3 regions of the Pseudoalteromonas sp. MEBiC 03485 genome follow, and region 2 is predicted to be linked to each of the others. Evidence: predicted binding sites of a transcription regulator. Region 2 holds the regulator's gene; each other region holds the start of a gene.

Region 1 (4,260 bases), 3.1 Mb from region 2:
CATGAGTTTGTATAATGTTTTTGATATTTCAGCAACCGGTATGAGCGCGCAAAATGTCCGCTTAAATACTACTGCCAGTAATATCTCGAATGCGAATTCGATTAGTTCTAGCCAAGATCAGACGTATCGAGCGCGCCATCCTGTTTTTGCTGCAGAGTTGACTAAAGCGTCAGCATCACAAAGCAATCCTCAGGGCTCTTCTGTTGGCGTTAAAGTACTAGGCATTGTAGAGAGTGATAAGCCTCTGCAAATTGAATATAACCCAAACCATCCAAGTGCTGATGAAAATGGTTACATCTATAAGCCTAACGTTAATGTTGTAGAAGAAATGGCAAATATGATTTCTGCCTCTCGCTCTTACCAAACAAATGTGCAAGTTGCTGATGCAGCTAAGCAAATGTTAAGTAAAACACTGTTGCTTGGGCAGCGGTAACCGAGGATAAGTTATGAGTAACGACATCAGCAGTGCGTCATCCACGTATTTAGATAATTTACGTTGGCAAGACAATCAAAATAAAACAGAAGAGAAAGATGATACTTTAACGCAAGAAGACTTCTTCTCACTTTTAACACAACAGTTGTCGTTTCAAGACCCAAGCAAGCCAGCTGATAATGATCAAATGATTGCGCAGATGACGAACTTCACTATGGCTGAGGGTATTTCAAACTTAAATGAGAAGTTTGAATCACTGACTGCTTCAATGACATCAAATTCTGCGTTACAGGCTTCTACCCTTGTTGGTAAGCAAGCATTACTTGAGTCTGACACGATTGATTTTGATGGTGAAAATCTCGCTAAAGGGTCGGTAGTTGCAGAAACTGCCGTTGAGTCTTTAACGTTAAGAATAACCGATTCATCGGGCCAGTTAGTGCGCACGATTGAATTAGGTTCGCAGTCAGCGGGTGCTCTTCGTTTTGAATGGGATGGTAAAGATAACGATGGCAATGTACTCCCTGAAGGTGAGTATGACATTAGTGCTGAAGGCTTCGTAAATGGAGACTACAGCAGTATGCCAATGGCGACCTTTAAGAATATTGAAAGTGTCAATATTAATGGCGCCAGCGGCATTATCGTAAATACAAAAGAGGGTGCGGTTAGGCTAACTGATATAGCTGAAATCGCATAAGTAAAAAAGGTTTGGGTTAGCTTAGGCTAAGAGATAGGTTAGAGGTGAGTTATGAGCTTCAATATTGCATTAACAGGCTTAGCAGCCGCGCAAAAAGATTTAGACGTTACAGCAAATAATATTGCTAACGTCAATACCACGGGCTTTAAGGAGTCTCGTGCAGAGTTCGCTGATGTGTACGCATCATCAGTATTTAGTTCTGGTAAAACAAAAAATGGTGACGGTGTAAGAACAACAATGGTGGCACAGCAATTCCACCAAGGTTCATTATCTTTCACTAATAACTCACTGGACTTAGCAATTACTGGTGAAGGTTACTTTGCCATGGCAAATGACCTAGGTGCACAAGATTTTACATATACTCGTGCTGGTGCGTTCAAACTTAATAAAGACAACTTTATTGTGGATGCTAGCGGAAACTACTTACAAGGTTTCCCTGTTGATGAAGCAACGGGTGATACAACTTCTGTTAGTTTAAGCACATCTTCTGCGCTACAAATTCCTGATGCATCAGGTTCTCCACGCGCTACGACCAATGTTTATTCGTCGTTTAACTTAGATTCTCGTGCATTAACGCCAGCAGTTACACCATTTGACCCAGAGACAAGTGCGTCGTACAACAGTTCAACATCAACCACGGTGTATGATTCTTTAGGTGAGCCACACATTTTACAGTTCTTCTTTGTTAAAACTGACGCAGCAGTGACTGGTAATGATAATGAATGGCAAGTGTTTGCAACACTTGATGAAAAGCCGTTTGCTGCTAATGGTACTGAGCAAACTGCGTCGCCATATACACCTATTTCAACTTTTCAGTTTGACTCAAGTGGTTTACCACAAAGCACAGATGGGACTGCAAATACGGATGCTACGTTTAATCCATTAACAATACCTTCAGGCGGTATATCTGGTTTACTGTCTAATGGTGCGAGTTTCCCTGATGATGTAAACATTAACTGGCGCGATGAAGCTGGTACAACGAATAAAATACCGACTCAATATGCAAGTAACTTTGAAGTGAAAGCGCTTGAGCAAGATGGTGCGACTGTTGGTCGTCTATCAGGTATCGATATTGGTACCGATGGTAAAATTGTTGCTTCATACAGTAATGGTGATACTTCTTTCCTTGGCCAAGTTGCGATGGTACGTTTTTCGAACTCACAAGGCTTGCAACAAGTAGGTAATACTGCTTGGAAGAAGAGTTTAACATCAGGTGAGCCGATTGCTGGCGAACCAGGTTCAGGTACTTTAGGTTCAATTAACTCATCTGCGCTTGAGCAGTCGAATGTTAACTTAACTAGTGAACTTGTTGATTTGATCAGTGCGCAGCGTAACTTCCAGGCAAATTCACGTGCGCTTGAGGTTAACTCAACACTACAACAAAATATCCTACAGATCCGTTAATTTTAGCGGCTCTAAGCTAAATCCGACACGAAGGCTGCTCCCTCTATTGGCAGCCTTTTTTCATTTTACCGACCTCATTTTTCTTTCCTATTTTAGCGTCAATTTTACTTTGGCACTTTTATTGCATTTCTTAGTTATCGTATTTTTAGTGAGTCAATGTTATGGACAAAATGGTCTACATTGCCATGTCGGGTGCAAAGCAAAGTTTGCGAGGTCTTGAACTCAAGGCCAACAATCTTGCTAATGCTAACACCACTGGCTTTAAAGCTGATTTTGCACAAGCTCGCTCTATGCAAGCCTTCGGTGAAGGTTTGCCATCTAGGGTGTTTGCAATGCAAGAACGCCCTGGATCTAATATGGAATCGGGTGGCTTTGTTGAAACTGGCCGCGAGCTTGATATCGCGATGAGTGACCGTGGTTGGTTGAGTGTACAAGATGCATCAGGCAATGAGGCGTACACCAAAACTGGCACATTAAACATTACTCCAGATGGCGCGTTGATCACTAGCCACGGCCGTCAAGTAATTGGCGAAGGTGGTCCAATTATTTTGCCGTTACCTATCGAGAAAGTTGAGTTTAGTGAAGATGGCGCTATTCAGGTTCGCCCACAAGGTGCGCCTGCTAACTTTTTAGAAGTAGTTGATCGGCTGAAAGTGATTGAGGCTGATAACACCATGCTCGAAAAAGGCAATGACGGATTATTCCGACCAAAAGAAGATATGTTGGTAAATGATCTATGTGGTTTTTGTGATATTTCACCTAACGTGAAAGTACTGTCGGGAACGCTTGAGATGTCGAATGTAAACCCAGTGCATGAAATGGTCGACATGATCAGCAATCAACGCCAATTTGAATTACAAGTTAAATTGATGAAAACAGCCGAAGAGCTCGATGAGCGTCAAGATCAGCTGTTACGCATTGTTTAAGATGACTGAGAGGGTAGAGTTATGAATCCTGCATTATGGATCAGTAAAACCGGGCTTGACGCCCAGCAAACCGATATTTCGGTGATCTCAAATAATCTCGCGAATGCCAGCACGGTCGGTTACAAAAAAAGCCGCGCCGTATTTGAAGATTTACTATATCAAAACATTAACCAACCAGGTGGTCGTTCGTCACAAGACACTGAAATGCCATCGGGCTTAATGCTAGGTGCCGGTGCCAAAGTGGTTGCTAACCAAAAGAACTTTTCACAAGGTAACATGCTTACCACAGAAAATTCATTGGATTGGATGATTTCAGGTCCTGGTTTTTTTGAAGTGCAATTACCTGATGGCAATATTGCCTATTCACGTAATGGTCAATTCACGACTGACGAAGATGGTCGAATTGTGACATCGGGAGCGGGTTTTCCGTTGCAGCCTGAAATGAATGTTCCAGATGATGCACAATCAATCACTGTTTCGCAAGACGGTGAAGTGTCAGTTCGTATCGCAGGGCAACCAGACAATGTGGTAATTGGTCAGCTAACTATTAGTGATTTTATTAATCCATCGGGTCTTGAGCCCATGGGGCAAAACTTATACACAGAAACCGCTGTTAGTGGTGCGCCTGTGCAAGGTAACCCAGGTATCGATGGTTTAGGCAGTGTGGTTCAAGGTTCTCTTGAAACGTCTAACGTGAATGTGACAGAAGAGCTCGTTAACTTGATTGAAACACAACGAATTTATGAAATGAATTCAAAAGTGATTTCAGCGGTTGATGAAATGCTTAGTTACATTAATCAGCA
Region 2 (4,260 bases):
GCACTATGCTGTGGCTAGCTAAGTAATCTTTTACTGGTTGATCTAGACCCGTTAGCGGCTTTAAATCAGGTTCCCAGTGTGGGTTAGGTAAAAAACGTGCATCAAATACGTAATCAGCTTCTTTTGGAATACCGTGTTTAAAGCCGAAAGACATAAAAGTGATAATCAGTTTTTTATCCTTTTTACCCAAAATCTTTTCGCGAATTGATTCTGCTAACTGATGAACACTGAGATCTGTGGTATCAATCATAAAATCAGCACGAGTGATCAACACATCGAGTAAGACTTTTTCTTGTTTAATAGCCAGATCAAGTGGCAAAGAATCAATGGATAATGGGTGTAAACGACGAGTCTCTGAAAAGCGTTTTATCAGGGTTTGGTCATCACTGTCTAAGTAAAAAAGTGTTGGATTTGCGAAACCAGGAAGGTACTCAAGAATATCATTAAATTCTTGCTGCTCTTTTGGAAGGTTACGCACATCAATACTGACCGCTATTTTATCGTAGTTATCTGATACGCTACGCACGAGCGAAGGCAGTAAATTGACTGGAATATTATCAACGCAATAATAACCTAAGTCTTCAAGTACTCGTAAAGCGACCGATTTACCTGAGCCTGAGCGACCGCTGATAATGATTAATTCCATTTATGCCTCTGCTGATATAACCTGAAACAGTTGCTGATCGGTAGTAGCACTACGCAGCTGTTTACAAAACTCTTTATCTTTAAGTCTATCAGCAATTGTTGATAAGGTCTTTAGATGAAGCTGAGAGTCACCATCTGGTACGATGAGTGCTACGAAAATGTCAACAGGGCGATTATCAATTGCATCAAAATTGATTGGGGATTCACTCACTATGACAAACGCCTGAGGTTCATCGGCGCCACTCATTCGGCCATGTGGAATAGCAATACCTCGGCCAATACCGGTGCTACCTAGCTTCTCTCGGTTGAGTAAAGCATTTAGGATATCTTGTTGAGATAAATGAGGAAGCTGCTGGTGAGCCAGTTCGCTGATATATTCAAGAATTCTTTTTTTGCTATTAAAAAGGACCGCAGCTTTGCTGCAGTCCTGATTAGTAAGTGAACTTAGTTTCATAATTTAATGTCGAGCTAATTTCTCTTTGTGTTTAATGACTTGGCGATCAAGCTTATCGATCAACGAGTCAATGGCTGCGTACATATCTTGATGTTCTGTAGAAGCGAACAATTCGCCTCCGTTTACATGTAAAGTTGCTTCTGCTTTTTGGCTTAATTTTTCTACATCTAGAATGACATGAACATTATTAATATGGTCAAAATGCCTTTCTAGTTTCGCAAACTTGGTGTTTACATAGTCTCTTAATGAATCAGTGATTTCTACATGACGACCAGTTAAATTTAGTTGCATAAGCATTTTTCCTTCTATGTAAAACGTCTAAATCAAACTCTTACGCTGATTAGACGGAGGTATTGCTAGAGACTCACGATATTTTGCAATTGTACGTCTAGCTACTTTAATTCCTTGCTCAGCCAATATATCTGCAATTTTGCTATCACTCAATGGTTTAGCCGAGTTTTCTGCAGCGACTAACTTCTTGATTAAAGCGCGTATTGCTGTTGAAGAACACTCACCACCATTTTCAGTGCTGACATGGCTTGAGAAGAAATATTTCAACTCAAAGATACCCCTAGGGGTATGCATATATTTTTGCGTTGTTACTCGTGAAATCGTCGATTCATGCATTTCGACCATTTCAGCAACATCATTTAGCACCATCGGCTTCATTGCTTCTGGGCCATGCTCAAAGAAAGCTTGTTGTTGTTGAACGATACAGTTGGTCACTTTTAATAGTGTATCGTTACGGCTTTCTAAGCTCTTAATAAACCACTTTGCTTCTTGTAAGTGAGAGCGAATAAATTGGCTGTCGCTACTTGATTTAACAGAGCGAGACATAGCCGCATATTGGCTGTTCACTCTAATCTTTGGCATACTATCTGGGTTTAACTCAACCACCCAGCGACCTTTTACTTTTTTCACTGATACATCAGGTATGACGTACTCAGACTCTTCGCGTACTATGCTATCCGCAGGCTTAGGGTTTAAGCTGTGAATTAGCGTCATTACTTCTTTAAGCTCATTTTCTTTAAGCTTAGTCTTTTTCATCAAAGTTCGATAGTCGCGACTCGCTAATAATTCGATATGCTCAGATAAAACCATTTTAGTTTCAGCTAAATATGGCGTGTTTGCATCGAATTGGCGAAGTTGAATACACAGGCATTCCTGTAAACTACGCGCCCCAATACCGACAGGATCAAACAATTGAATTCTCTTTAGGACCGCTTCGACTTCATCAAGTTCGATTTCTTCTTCATCACTATTTTGATTAAAGCTCTCGACGATATCTTCACAGCTTACCGTTAAAATACCAGAGTCATCGATAGCCTCAACAATTGCCACAGCAATCGCTTCATCAGTCGGACTAAAGGGAGTTAGCTGTAATTGCCACATAAGGTATTCGTGAAGGGTTTCGGTCGATGCACCTTGATAAATAGATTCATCTTCTGGCATTGGCCCTGATGATGTTGATGGAGCGGCACTCATGTACTCATCCCATGTAACATCCATGGCTAAATCGTCACTTACAGTGTCTTTATTTAGAGCATCACTGCTTTCTTGTTCATATTCGCTAGGTGCTTCGTCTGCAGAAGCGCTGACTTGCACATCGTCAGATTCAGCTTTTTGCTCATTTTTGCCGATGCTTTCTTCGTTGTAATCCGCTTCTTCCACTTCAAGTAAAGGGTTACTATCTAGCGCCTCTTGAATTTCTTGTTGGAGATCCAATGTACTGAGCTGCAACAAACGTATAGCTTGTTGCAGTTGTGGAGTCATTGTAAGTTGCTGGCCCATGCGCAGCTGTAATGATTGCCTCATGTATCCCTAACAATCCTTTTTTTAAGTTATCGATAACTGTGCAAAGACAGTTAAGTTATTATCGATTTATTGTCATTGTTATAAGTCTAGCAGATGCTCTAGTCGGTGGCGTAATGGTTACAGCCTAAATTGCTCGCCTAGATAAACATCGCGTACAGTTTGGTCAGCTAATACGTGCTCAGGTGTGCCTGATGCAATTAGCTCCCCATGAGAAACAATGTAGGCTTTTTCACAAACATCAAGGGTTTCTCGAACATTATGGTCAGTAATTAGTACACCAATACCACGATTTTTTAGGTGCTCAATAATTTTCTTTATATCTAACACTGAAATTGGATCAACACCAGCAAAAGGCTCATCTAAAAGGATAAATTTAGGATTAGCGGCTAATGCGCGAGCAATTTCAACGCGGCGACGTTCACCACCAGATAGAGCCATACCTTGACTATCACGGATGTGTTGGATGCTAAATTCATCTAATAAGCTATTTAGAGTTTCTTCCCGCGTGGTTTTATTTAGATCTTTACGAGTCTCTAAAATAGCCATCAAGTTTTGGTAAACTGTTAACTTTCGAAAAATCGAAGATTCTTGCGGTAGATAACCAATACCCAACCTCGCACGGCTGTGCATTGGCAAAAGGGTAATATCGTTATCATCGATGCTAATTTTACCTTTGTCGCTCGGAACTAGGCCTACAATCATGTAAAAAGTCGTGGTTTTACCAGCACCATTTGGGCCAAGCAAGCCAACAATACTGCCTGCTTCAACTTCCAGACCGACATTTTTAACCACTTGGCGGCCTTTGTAGCTCTTAGCTAAAAGCTCTGCTTTTAATGTGCTCATGGTTGGCCTTTATTGTCTTTTTTATTTTCAACAGGTACTAAAATAGTGTGTACACGATCTGATGAGTTTTCGTCTTTTTCAGCACTGATAAGCTGCTGAGCCATATCATAGGTAATGCTTTTCGCTGTTACTTTTTGACCAGCTTGGGTAACTTCAGCTTCACCGTTTAAGGTTAAGAAGCGTTTCGCAACATCATAACGAACTTCTTCAGCACTGGCGCTCATTACGGAACCATCCGTTTGTTTTTCTTCGAAGTAAGCTGGTTTGCCTGTTGCAATAATTAGCTCTACTGTACCTTCGGTATCACCGCCGTGTGCTTCAAGACGTTCTGCTGTAATACGACGATTACCATGCACGATCTCTACGTTACCTTCAAATATGCCAACGCCATCTTTTAGTTTACCAACTTGGCGATCTGAGCTAATGCTAATTTGTGCGCCAGTTTGCTCGGCAGCGGTGCCGGAAAACGCAATCAATAAGCTTGGGATCAGGAGTAATTTCTT
Region 3 (4,260 bases), 3.0 Mb from region 2:
TTAGATGGCCGAGGTATGATCGCGAAAGCAAATCAAATTGCCATTGATATGCTAGGTGAGCCCCTTGAAGGTGAAAAGTGGTTTAGCGTTATTCAACGTTCATTTCGACCACAACAAGATGATGGGCATGAAGTATCACTCAAAGATGGTCGTTTAATTAAGCTTGATATTACTGCGCTTGCCCCAGAGCCAGGACAGTTAATTTTAATGACAGATTTAACTGAAACCAGACGTTTACAAAAGCGGATGGCACATATGCAGCGCTTAAGTGCGCTTGGCAAAATGGTTGCTTCGCTTGCTCATCAAGTCAGGACGCCGCTATCTGCTGCCATGTTATATGCCGCAAATTTAGGCTCAAAGCGTCTCCCAGAAAGTTCTCGTGGTAATTTTCATACAAAGCTAATGTCGCGTTTAAAAGATTTAGAAACCCAAGTGAATGACATGCTGTTATTTGCCAAAAGTGGCGAGCAACAAGTGGTTGAAAGTGTGTCGATGCAGCAGTTACTTAATGAAGTAAAAGCGGGTGCTGATGCTATGGTTGCTCAAAATAACAGTGAACTTAGCGTGAACTTACCAGAGCCAGATATTGAAATTGTGGGTAATAAAACCGCTCTGGCGAGCGCTATTCAAAACCTGATCCATAACAGTATTCAAATCATTGGCTCTGAGGCTGTGGTAACACTGAGTGCTGAGCGTGACGAAACTAGCGAAAACTGTGTTCGCATCAGTGTCAGTGATAATGGCCCAGGTGTTGATTTACGTCATGCCAACAAATTATTCGAACCTTTTTACACTACCAAAAGCCAAGGCACGGGGCTTGGACTTGCAGTTGTAAGTTCAGTCGCCAATGCGCACCAAGGACGGGTTGAAGTGACTAATAATGCTCATGGGGGAGCATGTTTTAGTTTGATCTTGCCAATTAGTGCAGAACCAATGTCAGCGGAGGCAAAATGAATACTAACTCTATTTTAGTCGTTGAAGACGACGCAGGCTTACGAGAAGCGCTAATCGATACCCTTGAAATGTCGGGTATTGATTGCGTTGCTGCAGATAGCGCTGAACAAGCGATGATCTTGCTTAAGCAAAATAGCTATTCATTGGTTGTTAGCGACGTGCAAATGGGCGCTATGAGCGGCCTTGACCTACTACGTAGCATTAAACTTAATTATCCTGAGCTGCCGGTATTAATGATGACGGCCTATGCCACCATTGATGATGCTGTAGAAGCAATGCGTCTAGGCGCGATTGATTACATGGCAAAACCGTTTGCCCCTGAAGTGCTTCTTAACATGGTGAGCCGTTATTTGCCTGAAAAGGAAAAAGAAACTGATGGCCCAATTGTTGCCGATCCATCGAGCATTAAGTTATTAGAACTTGCGAGTAAAGTTGCGCGCTCCGATGCCAGTGTTATGGTACTCGGCCCAAGTGGCTCGGGTAAAGAAGTGTTGGCTCGTTTTATCCACGACAAATCAAATCGTAGCGATGCCCCCTTTGTTGCTATTAACTGCGCCGCTATTCCGGAAAATATGCTTGAAGCAACCTTATTTGGTTACGAAAAAGGGGCGTTTACCGGCGCTATTCAAGCCTGTCCTGGTAAATTTGAGCAAGCTCAAGGTGGTACCATCTTACTTGATGAAATTACTGAGATGGATTTAGGCTTACAAGCTAAATTACTGCGTGTACTTCAAGAGCGCGAAGTAGAGCGCTTAGGCGGACGTAAAACTATTGAACTTGATGTTCGCGTACTCGCCACAAGTAACCGAGATTTAAAAGAAGCGGTGAGCGAAAATCTATTTAGAGAAGATTTATATTATCGCTTAAATGTGTTCCCGCTAATGTGGAAACCACTAGCTGAGCGTCCTGGCGATATTATTGTATTGGCTGAGCATTTGATAGAGCGTCATTGCCTTAAAAGTAAAGAGCCTATCGCTCAACTAAGTGAGAGTGCGAAACAAAAGCTGCTATCGCATGCTTGGCCAGGTAACGTACGAGAGCTTGATAACGTTATTCAACGGGCGTTGATATTATGTGATGGTAATAGTATTCATCAAGACGATGTTTTTATTGAAGAGTTGTTATCTGCGGATATCAAGCCAGTCGCTACGCCATCACACAATGCACCGGCTTATCAAGAGCAGCCTGTAGAGGTTAATTTAGATACCGTGCCACAAGTAAGCGAGCAAGGTAATTACAAAGACGAGCTGAAAGATAAAGAGCATCGTATTATTTTAGAAACCTTAGCGCGCTGTAATGGTAAGCGTAAAGAGGTTGCAGAAACCTTAGGTATTAGTCCACGCACTTTACGTTATAAACTGGCGCAAATGCGAGACTTAGGTATAGCCTTACCTGCATAGATTCCTTCCAAAAAGTTAAGCAAACAAGCTCACATTTTTGTGAGCTTGTTTGCTGTCAAAACTCTGACAAACCAAGAGTGCTGCTTAAGCTATTGAAATTGCTGTGTTTATTTTGTGGCACGGTTTATGCTTTATCAGTTCATAAGTAAACTGCATTGTCAGAGAGTATTATGAAAGTTCAAAACAGCGCATTATTTCAAGAAATGCAATCTATGGCCTTAGAAGCAGGCCGTAGCAACTCAATTAATAATTTACCAACACAAACTCAGCCAACATCGTCGGCACAGTTTGGTGATTTACTTACTAATGCACTTGATACAGTGAATGGCTTACAACAAGACGCTAAGCAAAAAGTAACGGCAATGGAAATGGGTGACCGCAGTGTTTCTTTAGCTGATGTGATGATTGCTTCGCAAAAGTCATCAGTGGCATTTGAAGCAACGGTTCAGGTTCGAAACAAACTTGTTGAAGCTTATAAAGAAATCATGAACATGCCTGTGTAACTAGGTAGTGGAGAATTATTGTGGCGCAATCTAATCAATCAACTGATCTAGCCTTAGCAGGCGGTGGTATCGATTCAACCGATACCGATGATCAACAAGAGCAAAAGTCAGGCTACCTAAGTGCCTTAAACGGCGTAGATGTTTTACGTCAGGTTACCTTAGTGATTGCTTTGGCAATCTGTTTGGCTATCGCAATTTTCATTATTATTTGGGCTCGTCAGCCAGATATGCGTCCGCTTGGTAAAATGCCAACGGAAGAGCTTATTCAAACGTTGGACTTTTTAGACGCTCAAAAGATTGATTACGAACTCGATGGTAACGTCATCTCTGTTGAAGAAGGTGAATACCAAAACATAAAGCTATTGATGGCTCGTGAAGGCCTAGAGCAAGCGCCAAGCTCAGGTACTGACATCATCATGCAAGACATGGGATTTGGTGTAAGCCAACGCCTTGAACGTGAACGTTTAAAACATGGTCGTGAGCAACAGCTTGCGCGTACCATCGAAGAGCTAAAAAATGTTACTCGCGCCAAAGTACTTTTAGCTATTCCAAAAGAAAACGTATTCGCTCGTCGCGAAAAACAGCCCTCAGCTACAGTAGTGCTAACCTTAAAACGTGGCCGTTCGCTTGATGGTGAAGAAGTTGACTCAGTGGTTGATATTGTTGCCTCAGCGGTACAAGGTTTATCGCCAGAGCGTGTTACCGTGACTGATCAAAATGGTCGCTTACTTAATTCTGGTTCACAAAACTCACTCGCGGCACGCTCTCGTAAAGAGTATGAAATTGAGCGTAAGCGTGAAGAAGAGTACTTAAATAAAATCGATAGTATTCTAATTCCTGTAGTGGGCCTAGGTAACTATACTGCACAAGTCGATTTAAACATGGATTTCAGCGCAGTCGAAGAAACACAAAAACGTTATAACCCAGATTTACCGGCAGTGCGCAGTGAAACAACTTTCGAAGAAAATAACATAGGTGGCCTCGCTGTAGGCATTCCTGGTGCGCTAACTAATCAGCCGCCAGTAAACTCTAATATTCCTGAAATTGCTGGCCAAGGTAGTGCGGGTTCAGCAACGAATCCTAGCCGTTCGCATAAAGAAGCAACACGCAACTACGAGCTTGATACAACTATTTCGCATAAGCGTCAGCAAACCGGTGTTATCCGTCGCATAAGCGTTTCAGTTGCCGTTGATTATGTGCCGCAAGTGGGTGAAAACGGTGAAACAACCATGGTTCCTCGCTCTGTAGAAGCATTGTCAAATATTCGTCGCTTACTACAAGGTGGTGTTGGTTTTGATATGCAACGTGGTGATGCACTTGAAGTTGTAACAGTACCATTTGTTCGTGAAGATGTTGGGGAAGCAATTGAAGTTCCGCTTTGGGAGCAAGATTGGTTCATGAAG

Evidence for each region. Region 2 encodes sigma-54, which starts transcription at its own class of promoters, with help from an activator protein. Its sites were predicted from a motif close to GTTGGCACGNNNNTNGNNT; they were not measured.
Region 1: EVU92_RS16295 (flagellar basal body rod protein FlgF) is a predicted target of sigma-54. The motif match lies at 2,640-2,658, and genes of this name have one in related genera.
Region 3: fliE (flagellar hook-basal body complex protein FliE) is a predicted target of sigma-54. The motif match lies at 2,468-2,486, and genes of this name have one in related genera.

Annotation. Positions count from the first base shown of each region.
Region 1 is NZ_SGBT01000001.1:3,544,827-3,549,086, reverse strand. It holds gene flgC (flagellar basal body rod protein FlgC) at 2-433, shown strand; gene EVU92_RS16305 (flagellar hook assembly protein FlgD) at 447-1,127, shown strand; gene flgE (flagellar hook protein FlgE) at 1,179-2,531, shown strand; gene EVU92_RS16295 (flagellar basal body rod protein FlgF) at 2,693-3,457, shown strand; gene flgG (flagellar basal-body rod protein FlgG) at 3,479-4,260, shown strand, end outside.
Region 2 is NZ_SGBT01000001.1:467,682-471,941, reverse strand. It holds gene rapZ (RNase adapter RapZ) at 1-646, opposite strand, end outside; gene ptsN (PTS IIA-like nitrogen regulatory protein PtsN) at 647-1,099, opposite strand; gene hpf (ribosome hibernation promoting factor) at 1,103-1,390, opposite strand; gene EVU92_RS02170 (RNA polymerase factor sigma-54) at 1,418-2,914, opposite strand; gene lptB (LPS export ABC transporter ATP-binding protein) at 3,032-3,757, opposite strand; gene lptA (lipopolysaccharide transport periplasmic protein LptA) at 3,754-4,260, opposite strand, start outside.
Region 3 is NZ_SGBT01000001.1:3,505,738-3,509,997, reverse strand. It holds gene EVU92_RS16125 (ATP-binding protein) at 1-954, shown strand, start outside; gene EVU92_RS16120 (sigma-54 dependent transcriptional regulator) at 951-2,354, shown strand; gene fliE (flagellar hook-basal body complex protein FliE) at 2,525-2,857, shown strand; gene fliF (flagellar basal-body MS-ring/collar protein FliF) at 2,878-4,260, shown strand, end outside.